2 linked regions of the Humidesulfovibrio mexicanus genome follow. The main gene of each other region encodes a partner of the protein of the gene in region 2 in a complex. Links are inferred from orthologs where the notes say so. Each region holds a gene or a part of one and is shown on either strand. Other genes may lie near its edges.

Region 1 (10,855 bases), on a different replicon or contig from region 2:
GAACGTGGAAAAGCCGAACATCTGCCTGAGCGGCGCGTACGCCTGGATGAGCTTGTTGCCGCCTCGGTCCAAAATGCTCTCGATCTTCGCCCCCTTGCTGCCAAGAAGCCCCACGACCTCGCCGACAAAGGCGTCAGGAGCGATGAGCTCCACCAGCATGATCGGCTCCAACAACTGCGGCCCTGCTTCGGCAAGCACGCTTTTGAGCGCCATCGCCGCAGCCATGCGGTAGCCTGCCGGGCTTGATTCGCCCTCGCGGCGAGGGAGATCCAGCACGCGCAACCGCACATCCTGCACCGGGTAGCCCCCAAGCACGCCGCACGCCAGACCATCGGCGAGCCCCAACTCCACAGCCTCCATCCAGGCTTGCGGAAAACGCATACGGTCACATTCCACGCGCACCTCTCTGCCCTGTCCGCGGGCAAGGGGTTCCACGGCCAGACGCACGGCGCCGTAATGCAGCGCCTCGCCAAGCTCGCGGTGGAATTCCTCTGTCACCTCGGCCGCACGGGTCACGGTTTCCTGATGCACCACTTGCGGCTTTCCTGTCCGGGGATGCACACCATGCTCGCGGGCCATGCGCTCCAACAAAACCTCAAGATGCAGCTCGCCCATGCCGGAGAGCACCACCTGACCGGTATCCTCGTCGCGCACCACGGACAGCGTCGGGTCCTCCACAAGATAGCGCCGCAGCACCTCGTCGAGCTTGTCCGCCTCTTCGGCGTTTCGAGGCTCGATGGCCAGGGAGATCACCGGCTTGTAGTCTGCCATCTGCTCAAGGAGGATGGGATTGTCCGCCCGGCACAGGGTGTCCCCCGTGACGCCGAACCGAAGCCCCACCGCCGCCACGATCTCGCCTGCGCGGGCGATTTCGATCTTCTCCCTGCGGTCGGCGTGGAGTCGGAACACCCTCGCCACACGCTCTTCGCAGTCGCGCGTGGCGTTGTGCACGCTTTCCCCCTCAACCAGGTGCCCGGAATATATTCGCAAGAGTGATTGCTTCCGGCCGGAGTCCATGACGACCTTGAACACCAGCGCCGAAAGCGGAGCCTCGGGATCGGGCGGAAAGGACTTTGGCAGTCCGCTGGCTGGATCAACGCCGCATTGCGGCGATGCCTCAAGCGGACTTGGCAAGAAATCGCATACTGCGTCCATGAGCGGTTGGACGCCGCAGTTGCGCAAGGCCGAGCCCAGCAGCACAGGCACGAGCTTGAGCGCAATCGTGGCTTGGCGAATCGCCGCCACAAGGGTCTCGGCCGGAATATCCTGTCCGGCCAGGTACGCCTCCATGATCCCGTCATGGGCATCCGCGAGGGTTTCGAGCATGGCTTCGCGTCTTGGAGCAACGCGCTCACGTTCGGCCTGGGTAAGCGGTCGGCGGCTGTACTCCGCCCCGCGACTGTCCGCATCGAACTCAAGGCGCTCCATGCGAAGCAGATCGAACACGCCGGAAAAATCCTGTCCTTGGCCGTCGGGAACCTGCAGGGCGAGAGGCACGACTCCGAGCTTCTCCCGAATGGAGGTAAGCACGGCGTCAAAGTCAGCCCCAAGCCGGTCCATCTTGTTCACAAAGGCCAATTTGGGCACATGATAGGACTCGCTTTGACGCCACACGGTCTCAGACTGCGGCTCCACACCGCTCACGGCGCAGAAGACCCCTATGGCGCCATCCAGAACGCGCAGGCTGCGCTCCACCTCGACAGTGAAATCCACATGCCCTGGCGTATCGATGAGGTTCACCACATGCCCTCGCCACTGACAGGAGGTGACGGCAGAGGCGATGGTAATGCCGCGGTCCTGCTCCTCCGGCATGAAGTCCATGGTGGCCGTACCTTCATGGACTTCTCCGAGTCGATGGATACGCCCGGAATAAAAGAGAATGCGTTCGGAAAGCGTCGTCTTGCCCGCATCTATGTGCGCAATGATGCCGATGTTGCGGATGGACTGCAGATACTTGGAAGAAAGCGGTTTCCTGCTCACGGTCTTCAGCCTTCGCGTGTATGCGGGTCAAGGGGAATCAGGCTGGGGAAAAAACCTCGTTGCAGACAAGGAAGGCCTGAGGGCCAAGTCCTGGCCAGCGCCACATGCCCAGGCTGCCGGTGGCGACCGTCACGGCCGCACCGCCCTGGCGTGCGCGTTCGTCCGGGCAAACGAGCAAGTCCCGTTCCGCATTGCAAAATGCCAGCCAATCGGACTCATGCGTATCCTGTCCTGGGCGGTTGGTCTCCCATTGCAGCACGCCATACAACAAGGACACGTCATCAGCTGGGGGAATATCGGCGGTGTCGCGCCACAGAGCGACTCGCCAGGGGCGACGCAGCGCAAGCAGACGCACGGTTGATGCAGCCAGACGCTCTGCAAGCGTTGGACGTTGCAGCAGACGAGCCAATGCCGCGGTTCCCGGATAGAGCACGACGCCGGGGCGACCGTCCGCCATGCAGGCGTCAAGCAACCGCTGCACCTGGATTGGGCCAAAAGCGGCGACACGTTCCTGGCCGGCAAGCTCGCAGGCGGTCAGCAGCGTGTCAGGAGCAGCGGAACGAGACCCCATCCAGGCCACAAGCACATGCGGGACACGTGCGCAAAGCGCAGGAATCAAGGCCGCCAACAAAAACGCCGGAGCGCTCATGCTGTCGTCAACGAGCAAGAGCGCGAAGGAGACGGGAGCCATGCGGGATTCCCGCCGCATGGTCGGATAGTGCTCGTCCAGGGTCCAGGACAAGGGGCCCATAGGCTGATCAAGCTGGTAATGCCGGGCGATGAGCCCCTTGATCAGACTTCTGCTGCGATCGCCAAGCGAAGCATATGCGCGGGAAAAACAGGCCTCAGGCACCATCCGGCCCTCGGTCCAGGCCGGAAAGGGGCTCGGGCGCAATTCTGGAAGGGGCGGCTCCATGGCGGCACGTTTCCTGCTGCTGCCTTCACTACAGCCATTTGAGCAGGCGCTTCCAGGTCCACTGGATGCGCTCGCGTTCTTCTTCGGACAGCACCTTCTGGTATTCAAAGTAGGAATACTCGGCCCTTTTCTTCACGTATTCCTTGAATTCCACAACGTCTGCGAAATTCTCCAGGACATACATGTAGCGATGCCACGCGGCGCCGAACTGACTTGTACGCCAGTAAAAATCCGCAACAAAGATCTCGTGCTCGGCCAGAATCTTACGGCAACGGGCGATGTTCTGCTTTACCGACTCGGAAAACTCCGAGTTGGGATAGGCTTCTTCAAGGCGATAGAAAATTTCCAGCGCCTCCTTCACGTTGTCCTGGCGTAGGTCGATAGTGCGGAATTGGTTCAGGTTGCTCAGGCCCATTTGGAACAGTACATACGGAATCTGTTCGCTGCTGGGGTGAAGGTTCTCGAACTCCTTGTAGGCGTCCAAGGCCTCGGGGAACTTGCCATCCAGGAAATAGGCGTCGCCAAGCGCAATTTCAGCCTTCGGGGTAAGCGGACTGAAAGGATAACGATCCTTGAGCTTCAGGAAGTTCTCTGCGGCGCTGGAATAATGCTTGTCGCGCATGTGGTCCATGCCGGTCTCGAAAAGCTCCTGCGCGGTGTCGTCGGGTGGGGGAAGAAAATAATAGTCGATGAGCCCGCAAGACGACAGGAGCGGGAGCAACAGAAGCAGGAGTGACGCAAAGCGCTTATGCATTCAATTCTTCCAGGTAGGCGTACGCGGCGGTTGCGGCGGTTGCGCCATCGCCCACTGCGGTGGCCACCTGACGGCAATTCTTGCTGCGGACATCGCCAGCGGCGAAAATTCCAGGCAGGTTGGTGCGCATTTCGCAATCGGTGACAATGAACCCCGCGGGATCAAGCCCAAGGCCTTCCGGCACAAACGGGCACACAGGCTCGAAGCCGACGAATACAAACACGCCATCAACGGCAAGTTCGCTTTTGCCACCGTTTTTGACGTTCTTAAGGGCCACGGAGGTTACGCCCTTGAAGGGGTCTCCCTTGATTTCCTCGACCACGGTGCTTCGCAGAATGCTGATCTTGGGATTGGTCACGCACTTGTCCTGGTAGCACTTGGCTCCACGGAATTCGTCGCGACGGTGGATGAGGTGGAGCTTGTCCACCAGCCGGGCCAAGTACAGAGACTCCTCGAGGGCTGAATTGCCGCCGCCAATGACCGCGACCGTCTTGCCACGGAAGAAATTGCCATCGCACAGGGCGCAATAGGACACGCCCCGTCCGGTGTACAAATCCTCTCCCGGGGTGCCTACGCGCTTGTAGCGGGCACCGGAACACAACACCACGGCCTTGGCGCGCAACACCTCGTCGCCGACCTTGATGTCGTAGCCGCCGTCGGCGGCGGTGATGGAGCGCACCTCGTCAGAATGGCGAGACAGTTCATAATTATTCAAGTGCTCGACGAACTTGTCCACCAACTCATAGCCCTTAACAGGCTTTGGAAACCCGGGGTAGTTCTCGATTTCTTCGGTCATGAGCACCTGCCCGCCGGGAGAAAGCTTCTCGACCAGGGCGGTATTCACGCCAGCGCGCACAAGATACAATGCGGCGGTGAGCCCGGCAGGCCCACCGCCGATGACGACAACGTCGTAAGTATTCATACCTAAGTTAGACCTTCTTGGCGATCATGTCCTTGATGCTGCTCTTGGAAACGGCGCCGGTGGACTGGTCCACCACCTCTCCATCCTTGAACAGAATCAGGGTGGGGATGGCACGAATGCCAAAGCGGCTTGGGCTGGCGGAGTTCTCGTCCACATTCATCTTGCAGATTTTGACCTTGCCTTCGAATTCAACCGCCAATTCGTCGATGATGGGACCCATCGCGCGGCAGGGGCCGCACCAGGGAGCCCAAAAATCCACCAGAACGGGAACCGGGCTTTTGAGGACTTCCTGCTCGAAATTGCCGTCAGTCACCTGGGTAGCCATACTCTCTCCTTCAGCCTTGAGGTGTCGTTGGTGCTATGCGTAATTTGTCGTCTGGCCTGTAGGATGAAGGCCATGCCGCATGTTCGGCAAACTAGTTCCCCGGCCCAATTCTGTCAAGACGCATGGCCTGCAGCATCGGTGCATCGCGGGTCCAATCGCGCGGCACGGCGCGGCCACGTGGAATGCTTTCAAGATCAAGACCGTGAGAATATCCTTCACGCAGGGCAAGCCACCCCGCGTGGGCCACCATGGCGGCGTTGTCCGTGCAGAGGGAAGGCTTTGGCATGTGCGCCGCAAGGCCCCGGCCCTCGGCCTCGGCGCGTAGGGCCGCGCGCACATGGGAATTCGCCGCAACGCCTCCGGCCACGACAACAGCACGCAGTTCGGAATCGCGATCCAAAGCCCGGGCCACCTTGACCCGCAACGTTTCGGCCACCGCGTAATTGAACGAGGCGGCAAGAAGCGACAGTTCAGCCGGATGCGGGTGAGCGGTCAAGACCCCGCCACGGAGCAAGACTTCGGCCTGTGGCATGACCGGAAAGGGCAAGTGCGGCCTCGCGGCCAGACGCTCGGCAACTGCGGTCTTGAGGCCGCTGAAGCTGAAGTCGAGATTGTCGTTGTGCACATAGGCAAGGGGAAACATGGAGCGCTCGGGCTCCACCCCCTGGCTCATCTCGTCAAGATACCGCCCGCCGGGATACGGAAGATTGAGCAGCTTGGCCACCTTGTCAAAGGCCTCGCCGGCGGCGTCGTCCAAAGTGCGGCCCAAAAGGGTGAAGCGCGTGGGATCGTCCACGCGGTAGATGTGAGTATGGCCGCCCGAAACCAGCACCCCGAGGGCGGGGAACAGCATCTGCTCCTGCAATCCCGCAGCAAGGATGTGCGCGTGGAGATGGTCGACGCCAACAAGCCGAGCTTCTGTGGCCAGGCACAGCCCCTTGGCGAACGAAAGTCCTACCAGCAGACTGCCGAGCAGGCCGGGGCCGCGGGCGACGGCGACTCCGGAGAGGCCTTCCGGCGAAGCTCCGGTCTTGCGCAACAGATCGTGAAACAAGCCAGGCAGCATCTTCTGGTGCTCACGCGAGGCGATTTCCGGCACCACTCCGCCGAATACGGCGTGGATGTCCGTTTGCGAGGCCAAGGATTCGCCAAGCAGCCGCCCATCATCAATCAGGGCGACCCCGGTTTCATCGCAAGAGGTCTCGATTCCGAGGACGAGCACTGGGCCTATGCCTGTTGCGCGGCGGTGTAGATTTCCCGGACCTTTTCCACGTCGAACCGCGAGCCGACGAAGAGCGGCACCCGCTGGTGCAGGTGCTCAGGCACGATGTCGAGGATGCGGCGGACGCCGTCGGTGGCGAGCCCCCCCGCCTGTTCGACGATGAAGGCCATGGGCGCGGCCTCGCACATGAGACGCAGCTTGCCCCCTGGCTTGCTTGGGTCGCGGTTGTCCGAGGGATACATGAAGATTCCGCCGTAGACCAGATTGCGGTGGAAATCCGACACGAGAGAGCCGATGTACCGCAGGCTGCAAGGCTTTTTCCGGCTCATGCCCACGGCCTTGAAATGCGCCAGAACGTCAAGGGTCGGCTTGTCCCAATAGTGATAGTAGCCCTCGTTGACGGAATAGATGTTGCCCTGCTCCGGAATGCGGAGGTTGGGGTGCGAAAGCAGGAACTCGCCCACGCTGGGATCAAGCGTGAATCCGTTCACTCCGTCCCCGGTGGTGAAGACCATCATGCAGGAAGAGCCATAGAGGATATACCCTGCGGCGACCTGGTCCGATCCCCTTTGGAGGTAATCCGAGGCGAGCAGGCGCGTATCGCTGGGACTTTTGCGACGGTAGATGGAAAAAATGGTCCCGATGCTCACATTGGCGTCGATGTTCGAAGAGCCGTCCAAGGGATCGAAAATGACAAAATAGTCCCCGGTGGGCAGGCCGTCGGGAATCTCGATGATGTCGGCGTTCTCCTCGGAGGCCATGGCGCACAGTGCCCCGCAGCGGGAAAGCCTGTGGATGAGCACCCGGTTGGCGAACTCGTCCAACTTCTTGACCTCTTCACCCTGGACGTTCACGTCGCCGGTGAAGCCGAGCACATCCACAAGCCCGGCCTTGCTCACCTCGCGCTGGATGATCTTGGCCGAGAGAATCAACTCGTTGAACAGACGGGTGAAGCGGCCGGTGGCCATGGGGACCTGCTTCTGGTGCAAAAGCAGATGCTCGGTGACGGTGATTTGCTGGGCCATGAGGGGGTCCTCCGTGCGCGCAGAGCTGCGCCGATTACGAATTGCCGCCGAAGAACGGGATCGAAAACCCCTTGTCCTCGATGCTTGCGTTGGCGCTTTCGGTGGCGAAGACGAACAGATCGCGCCCGATGAACCGGGCCAGCCACGTGTACTGCTTTTCCCCGGCCATGACCGTGCCGTGAATCTTTTCCTTCATGATTTCAAGCCAGGGGATATTGGTCAGTTCGACAGCGCCAGCGGGAGGGGTCTCCGTCGAGGTCCACAGCTTCTGGGCGCGCGGATCGACGATCACGAGCTGTTCCGGCTCGGGGCAAAAGGAAAAGAGCACCCGCGGGTCAAAGCTGATCACGTGCAGGCCTTTGAAATCCGCGCCGTCGAAATTGGGCATTCCGAAGTACAGCTCCGGACCAAGAGCGGTGTAGTCCACAACGGTCTTGACCAACGTCTCGCGCCAGATGGACTCGAACACCAAGGGCTCGGAGAAACGCTTGAGGGGGACAGGAGGCCTGCGCATCAAGATCTCCCCGTTCTCATCGGCCACAATGACCCCGTCTACCCAGGGGAAACGCGTCAGCAACGCGTTGATCCAGGCCTCGTCGGGACGATAGTCAATGCTGGTGACATAGCGGGTGAGGGCCATGATCCGCGCATCCACGGGCGAGAACAGCAGGGCCAGCTTCTCCTGGTTGGGATTCTCCCACTTGTAGCGATTCACGTCGATGGCAGGAGCGGGGTTGATGAACTCCTTGGTGTCCTTCATCGTTGAGCGCATACTGCTGACGCCAGTCTCCCAGCTGGGGCCAACGGCGCCGCAGCCTGAGAGAAACGCCACGCACACGGCGAAGCACGATACCAAAACGGGGCGGCGAGAAACGCGCCACCATCCTGACCTGAAAAGGGGGGTGGACATGATTGTGCGACCTCTGCGGCTGTCTCAGGCCTGGATGCGGGACTCAAGGCGCGCGGCCAGGGCCTCCAGCGTGCTCATCAGGCGGTTCTTGGCGTGTTTTCCGAAGGGATCATCAGCGGGTGGTGGGACAGGACCGCCCTCTCCCGCCGGGGCCGCAGCCATGTTTGCCTCAAGGGTTGCGATGCGGCTGGAAAGGTCGGTCTTCTCGCGATCGTCCAGGGCGCGCCCCCAAAGTTCGCGGTAGATGCCCAGAGCTCCGCCAAAATCGCCCTGAGAAGCGAGCAACTCGGCCATGGTGCGCGTGCGGTAGCTCCCCGCTTCAGGAGCGGGCCCGTCGTACCCCGCTTCGGCGCCATCCAGCGCTGCGGCAGAACGGTCCGGCGCGGGCTGGGCCTGTGGGGCAGAAACTGTATGCTCGCGCGGTTTGCGCGCACCGGTCTTGAGGGGGCCGATAAGCCGTTCGGTGAGCGAACTCAGGCCCTCGATGACGACATCGGTCCATTTGACGGGACGATCAGTGAAGTGCGAGGCGACCAGCATGAGGAAGACGGAGAAATCGCGGTCCTTTTCAGCAGTCTGCTGCGCCCACAGGGACCAAAAAGCCGGATAGCGCTCAAGTGGCTTGATGACGGCGGGCATATGCTCCAGAGCCTCGTCGTATCGCTCCTGCCGTGTCAGCACCTGGATGAGCAGAAGCCGCGCTTCCATGGAATCGGGGTGGCGGTCCAACCCTTGCCGCAGCGTCCGCTCGGCGTCCTCAAGCTGGCCGAACTCCACAAACAGCTTGGCGAGGGGGAAAAAAATGCGAGACCCCGGTTCGAGGGCCAAGACCTCTTGATACCACTCAATCTTTCTTCTCATCGTCCTCGGCCCCCTGGGGTACGTCGGTCCTGTCGGAGAAGATATACAGCACTTCATTTTCTTTCACGTAGTTCATCTTGTCGCGAATGACCATCTCCTGGTAGGCGCGGTCCGTCTTCAGACGGCGGATCTCGTTGCTCAACTCAAGACATTTGGCGTCAACGTCGCCCAATTGTCTCTCAAGCTCCGCGGCGCGCTTTTGCATGTTCATGTAGGCGATGACGCCATGGTCGCTCCAAATGATACGGAACAGAAGCACCAAGTTGACCGCGACCAACACGGTGAGCAGAATTCTCCGGGCCATGTGCGGTCCTCACTGCAGGCGCGAGCCGAAGCGTCCGTTGGGCCGAACACGTGCCAACGGCGCACGAAGCTCCTCAAGAAAACTCGCGGTGGCGCTCTCCACGCGCGACACATCATCCTCGTTCAACAGCACGGTGTCGATGCGGCGCAAAAAATCCTTGAGCACGCCAAACTCCTCAAGCAGGCCCTTGCCGAGCTCAAGCTTCTCCAATTCCGGCTCCAAATCCAAAATGGTTTGGAGGCAGTTGGAAATGCGCGCCAAATGGCTGTCATCCGGATTGCTCATCACCCTGCTCCGCAGCGGTCGCCAGCAACGCCGCTTCCTGCTCACTCGGCTTGTAACCAGTTCTTATAGAAATTGTACAGATAATTCCCCCCCGAAAAAACCGTAAGTCCAAGAGCGACATAAAGCACAAACATGCCGAGAGGCGCTGGATCGTATCCAAATATCGGGTAATGGGCCAGCAAGGGCACCAATGCCAAGCTCTGGGCTATTGTCTTCATCTTTCCGAAGCGATCCGCAGCGATGACGACCCCGCGGTCGGCAGCGACACCGCGCATTCCGGTCACGGCCAACTCGCGGCAAATGATGACCACAACGATCCAGGCCTCGACCCACCCCAACTCCACGAGCATGATCAACACCGACCCGATGAGCAGCTTGTCCGCGAGGGGATCGAGGAACTTCCCAAGGTTGGTGATGAGATTCTGCCTGCGGGCGACGTAGCCATCGGCCATGTCTGTGAGCGAAGCCAAAGCGAACACGATAGCGGAAAGATAGGCCAGCAACACAGTTTGCATCGCCTGTTCCAGATACAGGAGCACGACGATGACCGGCACCGCAAAGATGCGCGCCAGGGTCAACATGTTGGCCAGATTCAAGGTCATAACGTGGCTGCGCCCCCCCGTGCTACTTGTGGACGGTGGAAGCGGCCTCCAGGCTGGTCTGAGCCGCATGGGCGACGCGGTCTCCAAGCGCCAGCAAGGCGGTCTTGGCAGGGGTTTCACCAGGCAGAAGCACCACCGGCGTCCCCATATCCCCGGCTACGACAGTGGCTGGATCAAGGGGGATGGCGCCGAGGAACTCCAGCCCGTACTGGTCTGCCAGCTCCTTTCCGCCGCCCTGCTTGAAAAGATCGATGATCTTGCCGCAATGCGGGCAGGCAAGCCCGCTCATGTTCTCCACAACGCCAAGAATGTTGGCCTGGGCGTACTGAAGGAAATTGATCGCCTTGCGCACATCGGCGAGGGATATTTCCTGCGGGGTGGTGACGACCACGGCCAATGCGTCCGGGATGAGCTTCAGCACCGTCATGGGCTCGTCGCCGGTGCCCGGAGGCGAGTCCACGACCAGAAAGTCAAGCTCGCCCCATTGCACATCGGAAATGAACTGGCGAATGGCCGAAGTCTTCATGGGCCCGCGCCACATCACGGCCTGGTCCGGATCCAGCAGCAGCGAGTCCATGGACACCACGTGAAGGTTGTCGTTGTACTGCTTTGGTTTGACGAGGCTGCCGCGATCCTGCTCCAATTGCCCCGTGAGGCCAAGCAGCCGCGGCACGCTGGGGCCATGGATGTCCACGTCCATAAGCCCGACCTTGAATCCCTTTGCGGCGAGCGCAGCGGCTATGTTGACG
Region 2 (10,892 bases):
GCGTGTACGTGCGTATTCCCCGCCAGAAGCTCGCGGTGCTGCTCTCGCTGCCGCTGGTGGCAGCCTATGTGTGGCTTGGCCAGGGCAGCCCCTCGCTGGTGCGTGCGGCGCTCATGTACGGATCGTGGGGAATCCTGCTGCTGCTGGACCGGGGTCGCCCCCTGGTGGACGGGCTGTTCCTGGCCGTGGCGCTCATGCTGGTGTGGGATCCGCTGGCCGTGTACGACCTGGGCTTGCAGATGTCCGTGGCGGCGGTCGCCGGGCTGGCCTTCCTGTATCCCTGGCTCGACGCCCTGGTTCCCCAGGCGCGGGGGCGCGCTTTGCGCCTGGCGCGGCGGGTTTGGCAGGCCTTGGCCTTGACGCTTTCCGCCAACCTCGCCCTTTTGCCGATCTCCCTCTGGTGCTTCGGAACCTATCCGCCAAATTTCCTGCTCAACCTGGCCTGGGTGCCTGTCCAGGGTATGCTGGTGCAACTGCCGGGCATGGCCGGGCTTGCGTTGGCGGTTGCGCCAGGAGCGGAGACCGCGTCCGCCGCCGTCTTGTCCTTCGCCGCGCTGGTCCAGGGCTGGATGCTCGATTGCCTGCATCTGCTGGCCGCGCGGGGCTGGTTTCCCACCTGGGCCGTGCTGCGGCCCCTGTGGCCCGAGCTGCTCGGCGCGTCGGCTCTCCTTGCAGCGGCGTCGGCCAGCCTTCGGCCGGACAGACCGACGCCCCCGGCCGCGCTGGCCCTGTGCGGACTGCTTCTTGTCGTCTGGCCCCACGCCTTGCTGGCCCAAGACGAGATGCGCGATGCGGTGCGGCTGTCCGTGCTGGATGTTGGGCAGTCCCAGGCCGTTGTGGTGGAGGCCCCTGGCGGCAGGCGAGTGCTCGTGGACGGCGGCGGGGCCATGAGCCCGACCTTTGACATCGGCCGGTCCGTTGTCGCTCCGGCGCTTGCCTGGGGCAGGCCGCCCAGACTCGACGCCGTGGTCATGACGCATCCGGACGCGGACCATGCCCAGGGTTTGGCCTGGATTCTGCGCCATTTTCGCGTTGGGGCGTTCTACACCAATGGCCGCTGGCCGGAGGGACGGCTGGGCCTTGCACTGGACCAGGCCCTTGCCGAGGGCGTGAACGCCGGGCGGCTGGCCCCGCGCGTTCTTACCGCCGGGGAGCGTTTGGATTTGGGGGAAGGTGTCGTGCTTGAGGTTCTGCACCCGGCGGACGGATACGCAGGGCGCAACGCCAACGACGAATCGGTTGTGTTGCGTCTTGTCTGGCGCGGGCAGGGGCTGGCGCTCTTGCCGGGCGACATCCAGCGCGACGGCATCGAGGCCATGCTGGACGCCGGGGTGGATGCGCGCGCCGCCGTGCTGCTGCTGCCGCACCATGGGTCCAAGTCGAGCCTGTCCGGAATGTTGTACGAAGCCGTTGCGCCGGACCTGGCGCTGGCGAGCTGCGGCTTTTTGAACCAGTACCGCTTTCCCAACGCGGACGTTGCGGCCGAACTGGCCGGGCGGGGAATTCCCCTCGCGGCGACGCCGTGGCGCGGAATGCTGCGTCTGGCCTGGGCGGGGCCGGGCCGGGAGTTCGGCCTTACTTCCGCCCGGCCTTGAGGCCGTTTCCGTTGTTTCCGTCGTTTCCGCTCGTGGGGCGGTTCAGGCTGCGCCGCATGTATTCCCATGCCTCCTGGGTGGGCAGGGGGCGCGCGTACAGGTAGCCCTGGGCGTACTCGCAAGCCAGGCCGCGCAGCAGATCGCGCTGGACTTCGCGTTCCACCCCTTCGGCGATGACCTGCAGTTGGAGGGAGTGCGCCAGGCTGATGATCGCCTTGACGATCTCCAGGCCCTCCGGGCCGGTTTCCATGCGCTGCACGAAGGACAGGTCGATTTTGAGGGTGTCCAGCGGGAATTGCTGCAGGCTGCTCATGGAGGAGTAACCGGTGCCGAAGTCGTCGATGGACAGGGCCATGCCCAGGCTTTTGAGCCTGCGCAGCTTGTCCACGGCGCTTGTTGCGTTGTCCATGATTGCGGTCTCGGTGATTTCCAGCTTGAGGGCCTGCGGAGGCAGACCGGTTTCCGCGAGCACCGTCTTTACGTCCTCCACAAGGGTTGGGTCGGAGAATTGCCGCGGGGAGAGGTTCACGCTCATGACCAGTTCGCGGGCATAGGGCGAGTCCGCGCGCCAGCTCATAAGCGTCTGGCAGGCCTCGCGCAGGACCATGAGCCCGATGTCCACGATGAGGCCGGACTCCTCGGCCACGGGGATGAACTCGCCAGGAGAGATGAGCCCGTTCTGAGGGTGCCGCCAGCGGATGAGGGCCTCGAATCCGTGCAGGGCGGCGGCGTTGTCCAGTCGCACGATGGGCTGGTAGACCAGGAAGAATTCGCCTCTGCTGATCGCTCCGCGCAGGTCGGTTTCCAGCACCAGCAATCGGCTGGCGCGTTCCAGCATGGCCTGGGTAAAGGCCTTGAAGCGGTTGCGCCCGGCTTTTTTGGCTTGGTGCATGGCTACGTTGGCATTGCGGAGCAGGTCTTCCGGGGTTTCCGCCCCCTGTCCGCCCAGGGTTATGCCGAGGCTTGCGGTGAGCTGGATTTCGTGGCCGCCCAGGGAGAAGGGTTGGCGCAGGGCGTTTCTGATGCGCTGCACGGCCTGGATGGCCTCGCGCGGGGAAGCGAGTTCTTCAAGCAGGATGACGAATTCGTCGCCCCCGAAGCGCGACACCGTGTCGAAGGAGCGGATGCTCTTGCGCAGCATGTCGGCCACCGTCACCAGGACCTGGTCGCCGAAAGTGTGGCCCAGGCTGTCGTTCAATATCTTGAAGCGGTCCAGGTCGAGAAAGATGAGTGAGAAGGAGTGGGCCGTGCGCCTTCGGCTGCGCTCCATGGCTTGCCGGATGCGGTCCAGGCAGAGGGTGCGGTTGGCCAGGCCGGTAAGCGGATCGTGCAGGGCCAAGTGCCGGAGCTGTATCTCCATTTCCTTGCGGTCGGTTATGTCGCGCAGGCTGATGCGCGTGCCCATGGAGCCCCCGCCGGAGCCCATGACATCGCGCTTGACCTCGTTGACCCAGCGCAGTGAACCGTTGCGGTGGCGGATGCGGTAATCGAGCGACTCGTCGTCCTTCCCGTGGGCGTGGAATCGCCGCCAGGCGTCCAGGTCGGCCTGGTGCACCAGGTCCTCCAGCCCGCGAGGATTGTGCAGGAAGTGCTCGCGCTGATAGCCGGTGATGCGTTCGCAGGAGGGGCTTACGTAGAGCATTTCGCCCGCGGGGCCGATCCAGCATTCCATGCCATGCGTGTACTCCGCCACGATGCGGTGACGGTCCTCGCTTTGCTGCAAGGCCTGCTCGGTTTGCACCTGGCGGGTGATGTCCACGGCGATTGCCGCCACGCCTGTGATGGTGCGGTTTTGCATGAGCGGAAACTTGGAGACCTGCAAATGACGCGTTGGGCCGCCGGAGCGCAGGCGCACCTGCTCCTGCACCATGAGGGGCTTGCCCTCCCGTTGGACGTAGGCGTCGTACTCGCGCAGCATTGCGGCCACGTCCTCGGGCCAGATGTCCGTGTCGAGCCGACCGATGATCTTCTGCGGGGGCAGTCCCAGGCATTCCCCGAAGGCGGGATTGCAGAAGACATAGCGGCCGGACAGATTTTTTATGAAGGCCATGGCCGGAGAGTTTTCCATGAAGGAGGCGAAGAGCTGGCGGCTTTTGTCCAGTTCGGCCTCGATCATCTGCCGCACGGTGACGTCTCGGGCGATGAGCACGGCGTAGCCCGTGCCCGCGAAGCTGTGCAGGGTCACCGTGATTTCCACGGGCACGCTGTGGCCCTCGGCGCCGGAAAGGGAGGTGACGATATGCCCGTTGCGGAAGTGCAGATCGCCGGTGGCTTGCAGCGCCCCGGCGTAGCGGGCGGCGATTTCCTGAGGGAAAAAGCGCGAGATGTGCGCGCCTATGGCCTCGGCCCTGGACAGGCCGAGCATCAGGAGCGCGGTTTCATTCACATCGGCCACGCTCCAGTCGGCGGTGAGGAACATGAATATGGCGTCGTTGGCGTGGTCCACAACGGAACGGAAGCGCTCCAGTTCGTCCAGCCTGCGCCGCAGTTCCGGATAATAGCTCTTGGCCATGGAGCGCTCGCCAAGCCCGATGAGCCTGTCGCGCAGCGAGTCCGGTGCGTTTTTCGGATCAGAGGGCATTCTGGTACACGGCTCGGATGTCCCCCGCCGTGGGGGCCTTGGGGTTGGTCACCATGCACGGGTCGTGCAGGGCGAAGTTCACCAGTCCGTCGATGTCCGCCTCGGTGACGCCGAGGGACCCCAGGCCGCCGGTGACCCCAACGGCGTGTTTGAGGGCGCGCACCCGGGACAGCACCGCGTCGCGTTTTTCCTCATGGTTTGCCGTTGGCGCCAGTTCGGCGCCCATGGCCCTGGCTATGTCCGCATAGCGGTCCGGCGCGGCATCGAAATTGTAGGCGATGACGTGGTCCAGGAGCAGGGCGTTGCACTGGCCGTGCGGCAGGTCCATGAGCCCGCCCAAACTGTGGGCCATGGCGTGCACCGCTCCAAGGATGGCGTTGGAGAATGCCAGGCCGGCGTACATGCTGCCGAGCATCATGCCCGCGCGGGCTTCGGCGTCTTCCGGACAGTCTATGGCCTGGGGCAGGCACTGGGAGATGCGCCTGATGGCGTCCAGCGCGAAGAGGTCCGTGGTTGGGCCGTGGGCGTTGGAGACGTACGCCTCGATGGCGTGGGTGAGGGCGTCCACGCCGGTGTTCGCGGTGAGTCCCGGCGGCATGGTCAAGGTCAAAAGCGGGTCGATGAGGGCCACATCGGGCACCATGGCCTTGCTGACAATGGCGATTTTGACCTTGCGCGAGGTGTCGTTGATGATGGCGAACTGGGACACGTCGGCCGAGCTGCCCGCCGTGGTGGGAATGCAGATGAGCGGAGGGCCGGGATGCGCCACGTTGTCCACGCCTTCAAAATCCAGCACGTTGCGGTCGTTGGTCACCACGATGCCGATGCCCTTGGCGCAATCCATCGGGCTGCCGCCGCCAACGGCCACAATGGCGTCGCAGGCGTTTTCGCGGTAGCGCTCGGCGCCGAGCATGACCTCGTGGTCTCGCGGATTGGGGTGGATGTCGGAGAAGAGCACCGCTTCAACACCCGCATCGCAGATGCTTTGCATTATGCCTGGGAACCAGGAAAGGGCCAGCACGCCGGGGTCGGTGACGAGCAGCGCGCGACGCGCGCCGAGATTCTGTACGTAGCGCCCGGCAAGGGTGGCCGCGCCTCCTCCGAACACGGATTCCGGAGCGAGGAACTTGCGCAGATCAAGCAGTGACGTGGTGGTCATGTATTCCTCCTCCATCGACTGGCGTCGTGTATGACGCGATAAACTTCTATGGTCTACGTACCGCAGAAGTTTGAAGAATGGAAGAGGGGTGGGGGAAGAATGTCGGTCGGCTAAGCTCGGAAGGTATAGCGCCGACCAGCGGCCATGTACTCTGTTTTGCAGCCGCGCAAAAGACCTCGCAAGTCCTGGAAGCGGTCCGCACCGGTGCAGTGCCCGGCCACAAGCAGACAGACGCCATGCCGATGGAGCGCATCGGCGGTTTCCTCCAGCGCGTTCGTGTCGGCTTTGTAGAGATGCAATCCCCCCAGGACGGCATGGAAGGATGCGATGCCCAGGCGGTCGCGCGCGCAGTCCAGGGAATTAGCCAGTCCGCTGTGGCAGCAGCCCAGCACGGCCACCGGGCCTTGCGCCGTGTCGAGCACAAGGAAGGCGTCGTCGGGGACGTTGTCGGGCTGGCGGCCGTCGCGGTCGTAGGAGAAGCCCTGCACAGCCTGGAAACGGCCCTGCTCGCGGGGGATGTCGGTGATCATGGTCAGGCCGGGCGCGAGTTTGGTGATGGGGCCAGCCGGGACAAACGTCGGCAGCGGGGTTGGCGGCCCGATGTGGCGCGGCCCCTTGGGGTCAGCGGACCAGCGGTCACTGGCGCAGGTGGGGTGGGCGTGGATGGTGCCGGTGAATCCTTCCGCAAGAAGCGCGGAAATCCCTCCGGTGTGGTCGTAGTGCCCGTGGCTCAGGGCCAGACCCTGGGCGCGCGCCACATCGATGCCCATCGCCACAGCGTTTTTGAGGAACAGGCCGGTTTTGCCCGTGTCCCACAGCCACAGCGCCCCATCGGCGAGGGTGAGGGCCATGGAAAGCCCCCACTCGCTGCCGAACTCGGGGGCGCAGGATTCGTTGTCGCACAGGATGGCTATTTCAAATTGCGTGGGCATCAGCGCCGGACCTCCCCTGGAGCGGTGGCGTCGTGCTTGCCGCCCGGTCTGGGCCACTTTTGCGGGTCGTCTTTGAAAAGCTTGTAGTTGATGGAGTCCACAAGCGCCTGCCAGCTGGCCTCGATGATGTTGTGCGACACGCCGACGGTGCTCCAGCGGTTTTGCCGGTCGCCGGATTCGATGAGCACCCGGACATAGGAGGCCGTGCCCCCGCCGTTCTTGTCCGCCATGGACATGACGCGCACCTTGAAGTCGAGCAGGCGCATCTGCGCCAGGGTGGGGTAGGAGGGCTCCAGCGCGCGCCTGAGGGCCACGTCCAGGGCGTTCACCGGGCCGTGGCCCGTGGCCGCCGTGTGGGCCACCTCACCGCGCACCTGCAGCATCACCGTGGCCTCGCTGAAGGGCTCCTTCTCGTCGTTCACGGCGTCGAGCACGCGGTAGTTCAGCATCTGGAAGTAGCGCTTGCTCCAGCCCATCATGCGGAAGAAGAGGATCTCGTAGCTCGCCTCGGCCACGGAATAGTCGTAGCCCATGCTTTCGCGGCGCTTCAGCTCGGCCAGCAGGTCCAGCACCGCCGGGTCGTCCTTTTCCAGGTCGTAGCCGTACTGGCGCGCCTTGAACAGGATGTTGCTGCGTCCGGCCAGATCCGAGAGCAGCACTCGGCTCACGTTGCCCACCTGGGCCGGGTCGATGTGTTCGTAGGTTTGGGGGTTCTTGACCACGGCGCTGACGTGCACGCCCCCTTTGTGGGCGAAGGCCGAACCGCCCACATAGGGCTGGCGCGGGAAGGGGCGCTGGTTGGCTGTCTCGGCCACGTAGTGGGATATCCCGGCAAGCTTTTTGAGGTTTTCCGGACCGATGGTGCGCACGCCCATCTTGAGTTCCAGGCTTGGGATGATGGAGCAGAGATTGGCGTTCCCGCAGCGCTCGCCATAGCCGTTCATGGTGCCCTGCACCTGCGCCGCACCCAGGCGTACGGCCTCCAGGCTGTTGGCCACGGCCAGCTCGGCGTCGTTGTGGGCGTGGATGCCCAAGGCGGCCCCTGGAAGCGTCGCCTGCACCTTGGCGATGATCTCGGCCACCTCCGCAGGCAATGCGCCGCCGTTGGTGTCGCACAAAACCAGCACGTCGGCCCCGGCGTCGCGCGCGGCCTTCAGGCAGGCGATGGCGTAGTCCGGGTTGGCCTTGAAGCCGTCGAAGAAGTGCTCGGCGTCGAAGAAGAGCTCCTTCAGGTGCGGGCGCAAAAAGGCCAGGCTGCCGGAGATGAGCTCGATGTTCCGCTGCAGGCTCACCTTGAGGGCGTGGGTGGCGTGGAAGTCCCAGGTCTTGCCGAAGATGCTGGCCGCCGCCACCTGGGCCTCAATGACGGCCTTGAGGTTGGGGTCGTTCTCGGCCGTTGTCTTGGCGTTGTGGGTGCTGCCAAAGGCCGCGACGCAGGCGTTCTTCAGGGCGTAGTTCTGAATTTCCTTGAAGAACGCCTTGTCCGTCGGGTTGGAGCCGGGCCAGCCGCCCTCGATGTAGTGCACACCGAGCTCGTCCAGCTTGCAGGCGATGCGGATCTTGTCCTCTGTGGTGAGGTGCATTTCTTCCGCTTGCGTGCCGTCCCGGAGGGTGGTGTCGTAGATGCTGGCCTGGCGCATGATGATTCCTGTCCTTTTGTTCTTAGCCCACAAAGGTCTGGTGCAGGGTGCGCACCGCAAGTTCGGTGTACTTGTCCTCGATGAGGCAGGAGAGCTTGATCTCCGAGGTGGAGATCATGAGAATGTTGATGTTCTCGTCGCGCATGGCGCGGAAGGCCTTGGCCGCCACGCCGGAGTGGTTGCGCATTCCAACGCCGATGACCGAGACCTTGCTGACGTTCTTGTCCGAGAGCAGGGCCTGGTAGCCGATCTCGCCCTTCAGCCCCTCGATGAGCTTCAGGGTGGCGTCGAGGTCGGCGCGGGTGACGGTGAAGGTGATGTCCGTGCGGCCGTCCTTGCTGGGGTTCTGCACGATCATGTCCACCAGGATCTTGTTCTCCGCGATGGGCGTGAAGATGGAGGCGCAGACGCCGGGCTCGTCGATGACGCCCACCAGCGTGACTTGCGCCTGGTCCTTGTCGTAGGCGACGCCGGAGACCTGCACTGCTTCCATGACTGTATCCTCCTGGGTGACCATGGTGCCGGGCTCGTCGCTGAAGGTCGAGCGCACATGAACGGCAACGTTGTATTTTTTTGCGAATTCCACGGAACGGATCTGGAGCACCTTGGCACCCATGCTGGCCATTTCCAGCATCTCGTCATAGGAGATGCGGTCGATCTTCCTGGCCTCGGCGCAGATGTTGGGGTCGGTGGTGAACACGCCGGGCACATCGGTGTAGATTTCGCACATCTCGGCCTTGAGGGCTGCGGCCACGGCCACGGCAGAGGTGTCGGAGCCGCCGCGCCCCAGGGTGGTGATGCGGCCAATGGCGTCCACGCCCTGAAAGCCCGCGACCACCAGCACGTCGTCAATCTCCAGCATCTTGAGCAGCTTTTCGGAGTCGATGTCCTCGATGCGGGCCTTGCCGTAGGAATTGTCCGTTTCAATGGGAATCTGGAAGCCGAGCACGCTGCGGCATTTGATGCCCTCGTCCTTGGCCATCATCGAAAAAAGGGCCACGGAGATCTGCTCTCCGGTGGAGACAAGGCTGTCCATCTCCGCCGGGTCCGGGTGGTCGGACCACTGCCTGGCCAGGGCGATGAGCCGGTTGGTTTCTCCGGCCATGGCCGAAAGCACCACGATGACCTTGTCGCCGTTTGCCAAGGGGCGGCGAACATTGTTCAGCACCTGCCTCATGCACTCCAGGTTGCGCACGGAGGTGCCGCCGAATTTCTGCACCACGATGTTCTTCATTGTGAGGATTCCTTCCGCCATTGGTTGAGCTTAGGGGCCAGGGCGTCCAGCAGGGCCTCGGCCGCCTTTCCCCATGCCCTGATTTCGAGCGCCCGTCCAGAGGGAACAGGGGTCCAGGCGAGGAGCAGCGCCTCGTCCGGACGTTCGCCAGGGGGCAGGTTCTCGGCCCACTCGGCCACCACCAGAACATCCTTCGCGTCCAGCGCGTCGAAGAATTCGTCCGGCGCGGCCCCGGCCACGCGGTACAGGTCGAAGTGCGCCACGGGCGGGGTGGTGGGGTACAGGTTTACGATGTTGAAGCTGGGGCTGGAGACCTCGGCGGCGTGTGCGCCAGGAAGGGTGGAGACCAGCCCCCGCACCAGGGTGGTCTTGCCCGAGCCGAGCGGGCCGGAAAGCAGCAGCGGCATGGAGCCTCCGCCCTCCCCGCGCGCGGCGGCCAGGGCGACCCCCAGCGCCGCGCCCAGGGCCAGGGTTGCCTGCGCGTCGGGAAGGAAAAGCCGCGTCATCAGGCCTTGGCGTCGTGATGTTCCAGCAGGGTGCGCAGGATGTCCTCCTTGCCCACCACGCCCACAAGTTTGCCGCCGTCCACTACCGGCAGGGTGTAGAGCTTTTCGTTCACCATGACCGTGGCGATCTCGTCGATGGGCGTGTGCGGAGACACGGACTTGGCGTGCGGGGTCATGGCGTCGGCCACGGTGCTTGCGGCAATTTTGCGTATCTCCCGCTCGAAGTCCTCGCGGCTGGACAGGGCGATGAAGCCGTCGAGCATGGAAAACAGCGAGGGCATGGTGACCTGCTTGTGCTGGGCCACAAGGTCGCTTTGGCAAAGCACGCCCACGAGTTTGCCCTTGGCGTCCACAACGGGCGCGCCGTTGATCTTCTTCTCGATGAGCAGGGCCACAGCGCTTCTGATGTCGGTTTCGGGCGAAAGGGTCACCGGGTCCGGGGTCATGATGTCGATGGCCTTCAGCATGATGTGCGCTCCTTGAGGACAAGTGGCAGGGTATGGGCGATCTCCGTGGGCAGGTTGCCCCGGAGGGGGAAATCCTCTTCCAGGCGGCGACCGCACAGGGCGTGCCAGTGCACGGCCAGGCAGGCGGCGGAGAGCGGCTCGATGCCGCGCGCCAGGCAGGCGGCCATGACGCCGGCCAGCACGTCGCCGGAGCCGCCCACCGCCAGGTTGGGCGCGGCGATGGGACACAGGCGCAGCACGCCGTTCTGGGCCACCAGGGTTCCGGCGCCCTTCAAGGCCAGCACCTGCGGGTGCGTTTGGCAGAAGCGTCGGGCCGCGCTTGGCCTGTCGGCCTGCAGTTCGCCCATGCCCATGCCCAGAATGCGCGCCATCTCGCCGGGGTGCGGCGTCAGCACGGCGTTTGCGGGCAGCTCGGCCATGAGCCCCGGCGACTGGGCCAAGTGGAACAGGGCATCGGCGTCGTAAACGCAGGGCGGCGCCCAGGCCTTGCCCATCTCCTGGCTGAAGTGCCGGGCGAAGGCGGTGGCGAAGGCGGCGAGAAATTCGCCGGAGCCTGCATCGCGCCCAAGGCCGGGGCCGATGACCACGGCTCCGAAGCGGCTCAAGTGCGGCAGCAACTCCTCCAGGCAATCGGGCATGAAACGGGCCTGGCCGGACTGCCCCAGGGGCAGGGCCATGAGGTCCGGCATGGCGGCCTTGGCTTCGGCCAGCACGCCGCGCGGACAGGCCAGGGTGACCAGCCCGGCCCCGGCGCGCAGGGCCCCGAGGCCGCAGAGCT

What was found.
Region 1: the proteins of tsaE (region 2) and tsaD are in contact, whole or in part, in a crystal structure (PDB 6N9A), measured with the Thermotoga maritima proteins. The link is inferred for Humidesulfovibrio mexicanus from one-to-one orthologs. Residues at the interface, in WP_004082108.1 of Thermotoga maritima: Leu37, Gly38, Lys46, Lys57, Val59, Lys60, Ser61, Thr63, Phe64, Thr65, Leu66, Met67, Val69, Pro71, Tyr82, Arg83, Leu84, Asp86, Asp88, Phe89, Asp93, Ile128, Asp130, Glu131, Arg134; in WP_004082750.1 of Thermotoga maritima: Cys10, Asp11, Arg49, His50, Leu82, Gly84, Gly135, Gly136, Glu154, Thr155, Leu156, Asp157, Asp158, Ser159, Glu162, Asp165, Lys166, Arg169, Leu170, Tyr175, Lys213, Thr214, Leu217, Tyr218, Gln221, Arg222, Asn324.

What each region holds. Positions count from the first base shown.
Region 1 is NZ_FZOC01000001.1:114,694-125,548, forward strand. What follows is about bases 4,055-7,017. They hold tsaD (tRNA (adenosine(37)-N6)-threonylcarbamoyltransferase complex transferase subunit TsaD), read right to left. Parts: upstream 6,120-7,017; coding sequence 4,989-6,119; downstream 4,055-4,988. Other genes in these bases: trxB (thioredoxin-disulfide reductase), read right to left, coding at 4,055-4,572; trxA (thioredoxin), read right to left, coding at 4,580-4,897; fbp (class 1 fructose-bisphosphatase), read right to left, coding at 6,125-7,017. Also shown: fusA (elongation factor G), read right to left, coding at 1-1,980; CHB73_RS00640 (hypothetical protein), read right to left, coding at 2,018-2,836; CHB73_RS00645 (outer membrane protein assembly factor BamD), read right to left, coding at 2,925-3,650; more of trxB, read right to left, coding at 3,643-4,054; more of fbp, read right to left, coding at 7,018-7,144; CHB73_RS00670 (hypothetical protein), read right to left, coding at 7,179-7,916; CHB73_RS00675 (tetratricopeptide repeat protein), read right to left, coding at 8,079-8,915; CHB73_RS00680 (FtsB family cell division protein), read right to left, coding at 8,899-9,219; CHB73_RS00685 (hypothetical protein), read right to left, coding at 9,229-9,504; pgsA (CDP-diacylglycerol--glycerol-3-phosphate 3-phosphatidyltransferase), read right to left, coding at 9,546-10,106; CHB73_RS00695 (Mrp/NBP35 family ATP-binding protein), read right to left, coding at 10,129-10,855.
Region 2 is NZ_FZOC01000002.1:377,997-388,888, forward strand. Bases 7,893-10,892 are described here. They hold tsaE (tRNA (adenosine(37)-N6)-threonylcarbamoyltransferase complex ATPase subunit type 1 TsaE), read right to left. Parts: upstream 9,648-10,892; coding sequence 9,138-9,647; downstream 7,893-9,137. Other genes in these bases: cimA (citramalate synthase), read right to left, coding at 7,893-7,907; CHB73_RS05500 (aspartate kinase), read right to left, coding at 7,930-9,141; CHB73_RS05510 (CBS domain-containing protein), read right to left, coding at 9,647-10,114; CHB73_RS05515 (NAD(P)H-hydrate dehydratase), read right to left, coding at 10,108-10,892. Also shown: CHB73_RS05475 (DNA internalization-related competence protein ComEC/Rec2), read left to right, coding at 1-1,595; CHB73_RS05480 (sensor domain-containing protein), read right to left, coding at 1,576-4,176; alcohol dehydrogenase-like regulatory protein ErcA, read right to left, coding at 4,166-5,335; CHB73_RS05490 (MBL fold metallo-hydrolase), read right to left, coding at 5,446-6,267; more of cimA, read right to left, coding at 6,267-7,892. UniProt on the Escherichia coli protein: Required for the formation of a threonylcarbamoyl group on adenosine at position 37 (t(6)A37) in tRNAs that read codons beginning with adenine.